2 regions of the Flavobacterium sp. CG_23.5 genome follow, and region 1 is predicted to be linked to the other one. Evidence: riboswitches for the same ligand, from Rfam matches in the RefSeq annotation. Region 1 holds a riboswitch; the other holds the start of a gene.
The links. Region 1 has a riboswitch for S-adenosylmethionine ahead of H4V97_RS08025 (homocysteine S-methyltransferase family protein). Riboswitches for the same ligand answer to the same signal wherever they lie in the genome.
Positions count from the first base shown of each region.

Region 2: linked by a shared signal. The riboswitch ahead of H4V97_RS02505 (Na+/H+ antiporter NhaC family protein) and the one ahead of H4V97_RS08025 (homocysteine S-methyltransferase family protein) in region 1 are both predicted to bind S-adenosylmethionine.

Region 1 covers NZ_JAGGNA010000001.1:1,870,572-1,874,880, forward strand. The annotation lists gene metH (methionine synthase) at 1-1,292, opposite strand, end outside; gene H4V97_RS08025 (homocysteine S-methyltransferase family protein) at 1,679-2,728, opposite strand; SAM riboswitch class I at 3,000-3,119, opposite strand; gene H4V97_RS08030 (NAD(P)/FAD-dependent oxidoreductase) at 3,290-4,309, opposite strand, start outside.
Region 2 covers NZ_JAGGNA010000001.1:591,753-596,061, forward strand. The annotation lists gene H4V97_RS02495 (hypothetical protein) at 1-672, opposite strand, end outside; gene fabG (3-oxoacyl-[acyl-carrier-protein] reductase) at 768-1,514, opposite strand; gene H4V97_RS02505 (Na+/H+ antiporter NhaC family protein) at 1,683-3,005, opposite strand; SAM-I-IV-variant riboswitch at 3,064-3,160, opposite strand; gene H4V97_RS02510 (hypothetical protein) at 3,275-3,697, opposite strand; gene sucD (succinate--CoA ligase subunit alpha) at 3,911-4,309, opposite strand, start outside.

The sequences.
Region 1 (4,309 bases):
CCAATATCGTGCACATCTCCTTTTACAGTCGCCATTAAGATACGACCAGCAAAACTCGAAACACCATCCTTTTCCGCTTCGATAAACGGCAATAAATAAGCTACCGCTTTTTTCATTACGCGGGCAGATTTTACCACTTGCGGCAAAAACATTTTCCCCGAACCAAATAAATCCCCAACGACATTCATCCCCGCCATTAAGTTGATTTCGATTACTTCGATTGGTTTTGCAGCTGCCTGTCTGGCTTCTTCAACATCAATTTCTATAAATTCATCAACTCCTTTTACTAGCGAATGGGTAAGCCTTTCCTGAATAGTTCCCGAGCGCCACTCCTGAACTGCTTTTTCATTGCTTTTGGTATCCCCTTTTACATTTTCGGCAAAGTCCAACAATCTTTCGGTTGCATCCTCTCTTCTGTTTAGAATTACATCTTCAACGCGCTCTAAAAGATCCTTTGGAATTTCGTCATAAATAGAAAGCATTTCCGGATTCACGATTCCCATAGTCATTCCGTGTTGTATGGCATGATATAAAAAGACCGAGTGCATAGCTTCGCGAACCGTGTCATTTCCTCTAAACGAAAACGAAACGTTACTTACGCCTCCGCTAATATGCGCATGAGGAAGATTTTCTCTAACCCATTTCGTCCCTCTGAAAAAATCCAATGCGTTCAGGCGGTGTTCTTCCATTCCTGTAGCCACTGGAAATATATTCAAATCGAAAATAATATCTTGGGCTGGGAAACCAACTTTGTTTACCAAAATATCATACGAACGTTGGCAAATTTCTATTCTACGTTCATAATTGTCCGCTTGACCTACCTCATCAAAAGCCATTACAATTACTGCAGCACCGTAACGCTTGATCAATTTGGCGTGATGAATGAATTGCTCTTCTCCTTCTTTCAACGAAATAGAATTCACGACACTCTTTCCTTGTACTACTTTTAGACCCGCTTCGATAATATCCCATTTTGAGCTATCAATCATGATTGGAACTCTAGAAATATCCGGTTCAGCTGCGATTAAATTCAGGAATTTTGTCATAGCATATTCGCCATCCAGCATTCCTTCATCCATATTAATATCGATGATTTGTGCGCCACCTTCCACTTGTTCTTTAGCAATACTGAGTGCTTCTTCGTATTTTTCTTCTTTGATTAACCGAAGGAATTTTCTAGAACCAGTCACATTCGTGCGCTCACCAATATTCACAAATACGCTTTCCGGCGTAATGATTAAAGGCTCTAATCCCGATAATACAAGGTTTTTTCTATGTTCTTTGTGTGCCATTTTAATTTGAGTTACTAAGTTCCTAAGTTGCTTAGGTCCTAAGTTATTTTATTATATCATTTGCTCTTTACAAAGCTCTTTTTCAATTTTTTGGGCGTGACCACAAGGGTCGGGCTATTCGCTACAAGTCCTCGTCTCTTCCCAAAAGACGAGACTGTGGGCTTTTCACTGCTATCCCTCACGCAGTTTTGTGATAACAACAATATTATTTGCTTCTTTTTGTCATTCCGATGAACGAAGCAAACTCACTATCTGAATCAACTGATGCGATTTTTTCTCGTTCTACGATCCTGCAAGGTTTCCAAAACCTTGTAGGTATTTTTTTCATTAACCATAATCTCATTTTATACCTACAAGGCTCAAAAAAAACCTCGCAGGAAATATCACTACATCGTGGCCGTTGAAACTCTTGGTTTATACTCCTTTGCGATATCAGCAATCAACTTGATGTGTTCCGGCGTTGTTCCACAACAACCGCCTATGATGTTTACTAAATTATCGTCTAAATATTCTTTGATGAATGCTTGCATTTGTTCCGGTGTTTCATCGTATTCTCCAAAAGCGTTTGGCAATCCTGCATTAGGATGTGCGGATACATTGAACGACGTATTTTGTGACAAAGTATGTAAATACGGTTTTAACAAATCGGCTCCTAAAGCACAATTGAAACCAACACTCAACAAAGGAATATGCGAAACAGAAACTAAAAAAGCTTCTACCGTTTGCCCAGAAAGTGTTCTTCCTGATGCATCCGTAATGGTTCCTGAAACCATGATTGGAATATCGATATTACGTTCGTCTTTGACTTCTTCAATGGCAAAAAGTGCGGCCTTTGCATTTAACGTGTCAAAAATGGTTTCCACCAATAATAAATCACTTCCTCCGTCAATCAATGCTTCTACTTGTTGTTTGTAGGCAATACGTAAATCATCAAAAGTTACGGCTCTGTAACCTGGATCGTTTACATCTGGCGACATGCTTGCTGTTCTGTTTGTTGGCCCTATGGAACCGGCTACAAAACGAGGTTTATCTGGATTTTTCGCTGTGAATTCATCGGCTACTTCACGGGCAATTCGTGCTGATTCGTAGTTCAATTCATAAACCAAATCTTCCAAATGATAATCAGCCATTCCGATGGTGGTTCCTGAGAACGTATTGGTTTCAACGATATCTGCTCCTGCTTCAAAGTAGGCAGCATGTACTGCTTTTATGGCTTGTGGCTGCGTGAGTGACAATAAATCGTTATTTCCTTTTAAGGAATGTGGAAAATCTTTGAAACGTTCGCCCCGGAAATCTTCTTCGGAAAAATTGTAGCGTTGCAACATGGTTCCCATTGCTCCATCGAGTACGAGTATGTTTTTTTTAATGGCTTCATGGATAAGCCCCCTAGCCCCCGAAGGGGGAACTCCTAAACTGTCTTTTGAAATGCTTGACATAACTTTTTATTTCTTGTAAATCTCGACAGGTATCGGGATTCACACTTTTGATTAATAATTACAAAAGTTCACTATTTTAGCTCTTTAGCCCCGATTGCAGTGAAAATCCTTTTATTTTTTTCTTTAAAAAATAAAAGATTGCAACGGAAAGCGGGAACGGTATTGGCAGAAAAAACGCCAATTGTTCGCTCCTGATACTGAAATTAATTCAGTAGGCTAAATATCGATATGTTGTCAAGAAAAGGTTTGAGAAATACTAGTGCGTATTCGTGTGTTATCTATCTTAGATGCTGAAACAAATTCAGCATAAAGTAGAATGTAGCACCTTCTTTAAAGATAAAGGGTTGCTAAGGTTTCATTGGGTCTTTCCCTCCGCCTTTCGTGATAACTTTCAATAAATATATGAACAGTGCAAAGTAAAGACATAGCGCTAACAATTGCAAGTTTTTTTTAAAAGTTTCTAAGGGAGTTTGTTGCAAAACTTTTAAATAAAAAGGTTCTGAATTGCAAGGATTTAAACCAACCTTAGCAACTCAGAACCTTTGTACCTCAGCAACTTTATTACACTATGGCTTTTACTACCGCTTTTGGAGCCTCTTTACGAGTTCCATCGAATCCGTCAACACCGGAAACTGTAGTATATTTCAATACATATTTCTTCCCCGGATTGATAATTTGGTAGGCCGCTTGACACATAATAGTGGCTTCGTGGAATCCGCAAAGGATCAATTTTAATTTTCCTGGATACGTATTTACATCTCCAATGGCAAAAATCCCTGGGATATTAGTTTGATAATCCAAGGCATTGTTTACTTTGATGGCATTTTTTTCGATCTCTAATCCCCAGTTTCCAATAGGTCCTAATTTTGGTGTTAGACCAAAAAGTGGAATGAAATAATCTGTAGGAATTGTGCGGTGTGCGCCATCTTCATCAACAACAACAGATTCTAAATGCTCAGCACCGTTCAACCCAATTACTTCCCCTGGAGTAATCATTTTGATTTTACCTGAATTTTTAAGTTCCTGTACTTTTTCTACAGAATCTAATGCGCCTCTAAACTCATTTCTACGGTGGATCAAAGTCACCTCAGAAGCTACATTAGACAGGAAAATACTCCAGTCTAAAGCAGAATCTCCTCCTCCAGAAATTACAACTTTTTTGTCCCTGAATTTTTCTGGATTTTTAATAAAGTATTTTATCCCTTTATCTTCGTAAAATTCAATATCTTCGATAAGTGGTTTTCGTGGTTCAAAACTTCCTAATCCACCTGCAATTGCTACAACTGAAGCGTGAAATTTCTTCCCTTTATTTGAAGTCACAATAAAACTCCCGTCTTCTTGTTTCTCTATGGTTTCAGCACGTTCACCAAGTGTAAATCCGGGTTCAAATTGCTTGATTTGCTCCATTAAATTATCTACTAAATCCCCAGCCAAAACTTCAGGAAATCCTGGAATATCATAGATCGGTTTTTTAGGATATAATTCAGATAATTGACCACCAGCTTGAGGTAACGCATCCAAAATATGGCATTTTAGCTTCAATAATCCTGCCTCAAAAACGGCAAATAATCCAGTTGGACC
Region 2 (4,309 bases), 1.3 Mb from region 1:
ACTAAAATCGGCAGAGACAATTTTGGTTCCTGAATACTGTAAAAAAACTTCTACCGGGAATTTATTCTTGTAAAAAGCATATTTATTTACGTTCAGTTGATTGATTTTTAAGTCAAATAATTTTGTTGTATCGCCTACTATTATAGGGAATACTTTATTCGAAGCATCAAAACTGTACACATAATCATTTCCCGAAGTTTGATTTCCATCAGTGATAATTACCGTTGGAAAAATAACATTTCTATTGATACTTTTTAGGTTTTTGGCAATTGCTTCAAGATTGGTCTGTGTTCCTTTGAAATTAAATGTCGAAGACGGTTCAAACTCCCTGTCAAATTGATACGTTTGCAAATCAAATTTATCTTGAATAGCAGTATTTGAGGTGATCTTTTTATACATTTCTAATGCTTTTTCATTAGCATTTAAAAAAGTAATAGAATTGGAATTATCCACAACAACAGCCAAAGGTGTTTTTACAATTTCTAATGTATTTTTTGTAATAATTGGATTTATAAGCAATAACAAAATCGAAAAAATAGAAGCAAAACGCAAAAAAGCCAAAAACAAACTGACTTTAGATTTGTTTTTGGCTTTGTATAAATAGTGATAAAATGACAAACCACCTGCTACGACTAATGAAAGTATAATCAATAAAATAGTAGTTGTTGTCATATACCCGAATTAAAAGATTGAATAATTTAAGAATTTAAAACAAATATTCAATAAATAATCTTTAAATCTTTAAATTTTTGAATCATTAACTTATGCTAAGTAAGCATTCCTCCACAAACGTTCATAACTTGACCTGTTACATACGCACTCATATCCGAAGCAAAGAAAAGACAAGCGTTAGCAACATCTTCAGTTGTACCTCCACGTTTCAATGGAATTCCGTCTCTCCATCCTTGTACCACATCATCACTTAATTTAGCGGTCATTTCTGTTTCAATAAATCCTGGTGCAATCGCGTTGCAACGAATATTACGAGAACCTAATTCTAATGCAACTGATTTTGTAAATCCAATAACACCTGCTTTCGATGCCGCATAATTGGTCTGCCCCGCATTACCCTTCACTCCTACTACAGAACTCATATTAATAATAGATCCTGAACGTTGTTTCAAGAAAGTTCTTTGAATGGCCTTAGTCATATTAAAAACTGATTTCAAATTGACATCAATTACTTGATCAAAATCGGCTTCAGACATACGCATCAGTAAATTATCTTTGGTAATCCCAGCGTTATTAATTAAAACATCAACAGTTCCGAATTCGGCAATTACTGCGTCAACCATAGTTTGCGCTTCGTTAAAATCAGCAGCGTTAGATTGATATCCTTTAGCTTTAATTCCAAGAGCGTTCAATTCATTTTCCAGAGCTAAAGCTGATTCAACAGATGAACTGTACGTAAAAGCAACATTTGCACCATTTTTCGCAAAAACCTCTGCAATTCCTTTACCAATTCCTCGACTTGCGCCAGTAATTATAACAACTTTTCCTTCTAGTAATTTCATGTTTTAAAATTAATTTAATATTTATTTGAAGCTATTGCCGCGATACGTTGCACTCATGCCAAAACACGAGATGTGCTTCTATCAGGACTACTTTCCATACGTCAAATATAGAATAATTACTTTTTAAAAAAAATTTCAAATTCAATAAACGTTCAAGCTAGCCAAACTTTATACTTTAAAATTTTTATCAACCCATTTATCCCAATTCGAACTGTAAATTGCCAGTAAAGTAAAGCTTAATAAAAATAGATGGTACCACGCATTACTGATTAAATCAAAAAAGTCTATTTTGCCCTTAGCAAAACTTAAAATTAACAAGACTTGTGCGCCATAAGGTAAAACCCCCTGAACAACGCAAGAAAAGATATCTAAAATAGCGGCTGTCTTTTTGGGATTCAAATCATATTCGTCATTAATCTCCTTTGCAATAGGTCCGGTAATTACAATTGAAACGGTGTTATTGGCTATTGCCAAATTAGCAAAACCCACCAATGCACCGATTCCTGCCTGTGCCGATTTTTTACTTTTGATCCGTCTTTTTATTTGATGTAATAGATAATCAATTCCGCCCGCTTTCTCCACCATCGCGGCTAAACCGCCCGTCAGCATCGATAACAAAAAGATATCAGTCATACTGATAAAACCTTCATATATTTTTTGGATAAACTCCAATACGGTAAAAGACTCTCCAATATAACCTATGATACCCGCTAAAATAGTTCCAATAATTAAAGTCGAAAAAACATTTATTCCAAACAAAGCCAAAAATATTACCACGATATAAGGAATAATAGGAATCCATTCAAAACTAGTTATTGGGAGGTCAACCGACACTATATCTGATTTTAGACCTAGATAAAAGAATAAAATAATTGTAATCACTGCGGCAGGAAACGCAATAAACAAATTGATTTTAAATTTGTCTTTTAATTCACAGCCGAGCGATTGTGTTGCGGCAATGGTTGTGTCCGAGATCATCGAAAGGTTGTCACCAAACATAGAACCACCCAATAAAGCACCAGAAATAAGCGGTAAAGAAGCACCACTTTTATCTGCTAATGTCACGGCTATAGGTCCTAGGGCAACAATTGCACCTACAGAAGTTCCAGTGGCAGTTGACAAAAAACTTGCAATCAGAAAGATTCCTAATGGAAAATAAGCGGCATCTACAGTGCTGATTCCTAAATTAACAACGGCATCAACACCGCCCATCGCTTTACTCACAACTGCAAATGCACCAGCAAGCAAATAAATCAAGCACATGGTCATAATTTTACTTTCACCGCAACCCGCAATTAAGGTTGTTACTTTTTCATCAGTGGAAGACTTGAATAATATAAAAGCTGCTATAATTCCAATTAAAACGGCAACTGGAGATGGAAATGCGTAAAAATCATGTAAAACAATTCCAGCACCCAAAAAAGTAAAAATAAAAACAAATAACGGAATCAAAGCGTACGGATTTCCTCTTTTTTTCGAAAAAATAGTCATAAAATTAATTTTAAAATGAATTAAATATGACGAAAAACGAAAGCTAAAAAATGGGAATGTAAACAACATTTTTTCCAAAGGATTTGGCTTATCGTTTTAGCACCTTGCTTGTTGCTGCAGGTTGCTATCTCATTGAGAGATTCGTGATAAAGGGTGCAAAAGTAATACATCATTTACTAAAAAACGACAAACTGTATGTTTTTTTGATAAAAAAAGCCTTACCGAAGTAAAGCTTTTTTAATATTATATTTTATTTTTTTTGAGATGTACTAGAAAGCCACATTCCATTTTGGTAATCTTCCATTTTCATCCAAGAAATTTTGTAAAACTTGTCCTTCGACAAAAGTTGGGATACCTTTAGTTTTATCATTGAATGTTTCATACCAAACTACTTCTAGCAAACTAATATCTTCGATTTTCATTTGTGCAGGCCAAGAATATTTTCTTCCCGTTTTTGCAAATTGATGACCGTTTACAATTTTATCTTTCAAACCGCCATTTTTGATTTTCAAAGTTCCGTCATTTTGAACAGTCCCAGTAGAACCAACCATAATTAACTCTTTTTCTTCCCCAACTACATAAACCAAAAACACGCCAGATCCTTCAGAAGCATTACAAACTTCTTCTAAACTATCATCTATTGTAAATGAAAACTGATTGCTAACTTTGAATTTTTTTAATTCCTTGTACATACTATTTTATTTTTATTTGAATTGGCTTCCGTAAAAAAAGCTCACAAAATCGTGAGAATCATCTAAACCATTCGTTTATGTTTGTTCTTTATTAAAATTAAACCATTAAAACAGCTATTTTTAATAAAGTGCAAAGGTATTTCTTTAATTCCATTTATAATAAAAAAGCCCCACAAAATGTGAGGCTTTTAAAATATTTAATTTAGAAAAAAATTATCCTAAAACTTCTTTAACTTTTTTACCAATTTCAGCTGGTGAATCCACTACATGAATACCACATTCTCTCATGATTTGTTTTTTAGCTTCGGCTGTATCGTCAGAACCACCAACGATTGCACCTGCATGTCCCATTGTTCGTCCTGCTGGAGCGGTAACTCCTGCAATGAAACCTACAACTGGTTTACGGTTACCATCAGCTTTGATCCAATGAGCAGCATCAGCTTCTAATTGTCCACCAATTTCACCAATCATTACGATACATTCTGTTTCTGGATCATTCATCAATAATTCAACTGCTTCTTTTGTAGTTGTTCCAATGATTGGATCTCCACCAATACCAATAGCAGTAGTAATTCCTAAACCTTGTTTTACTACTTGGTCTGCAGCCTCGTA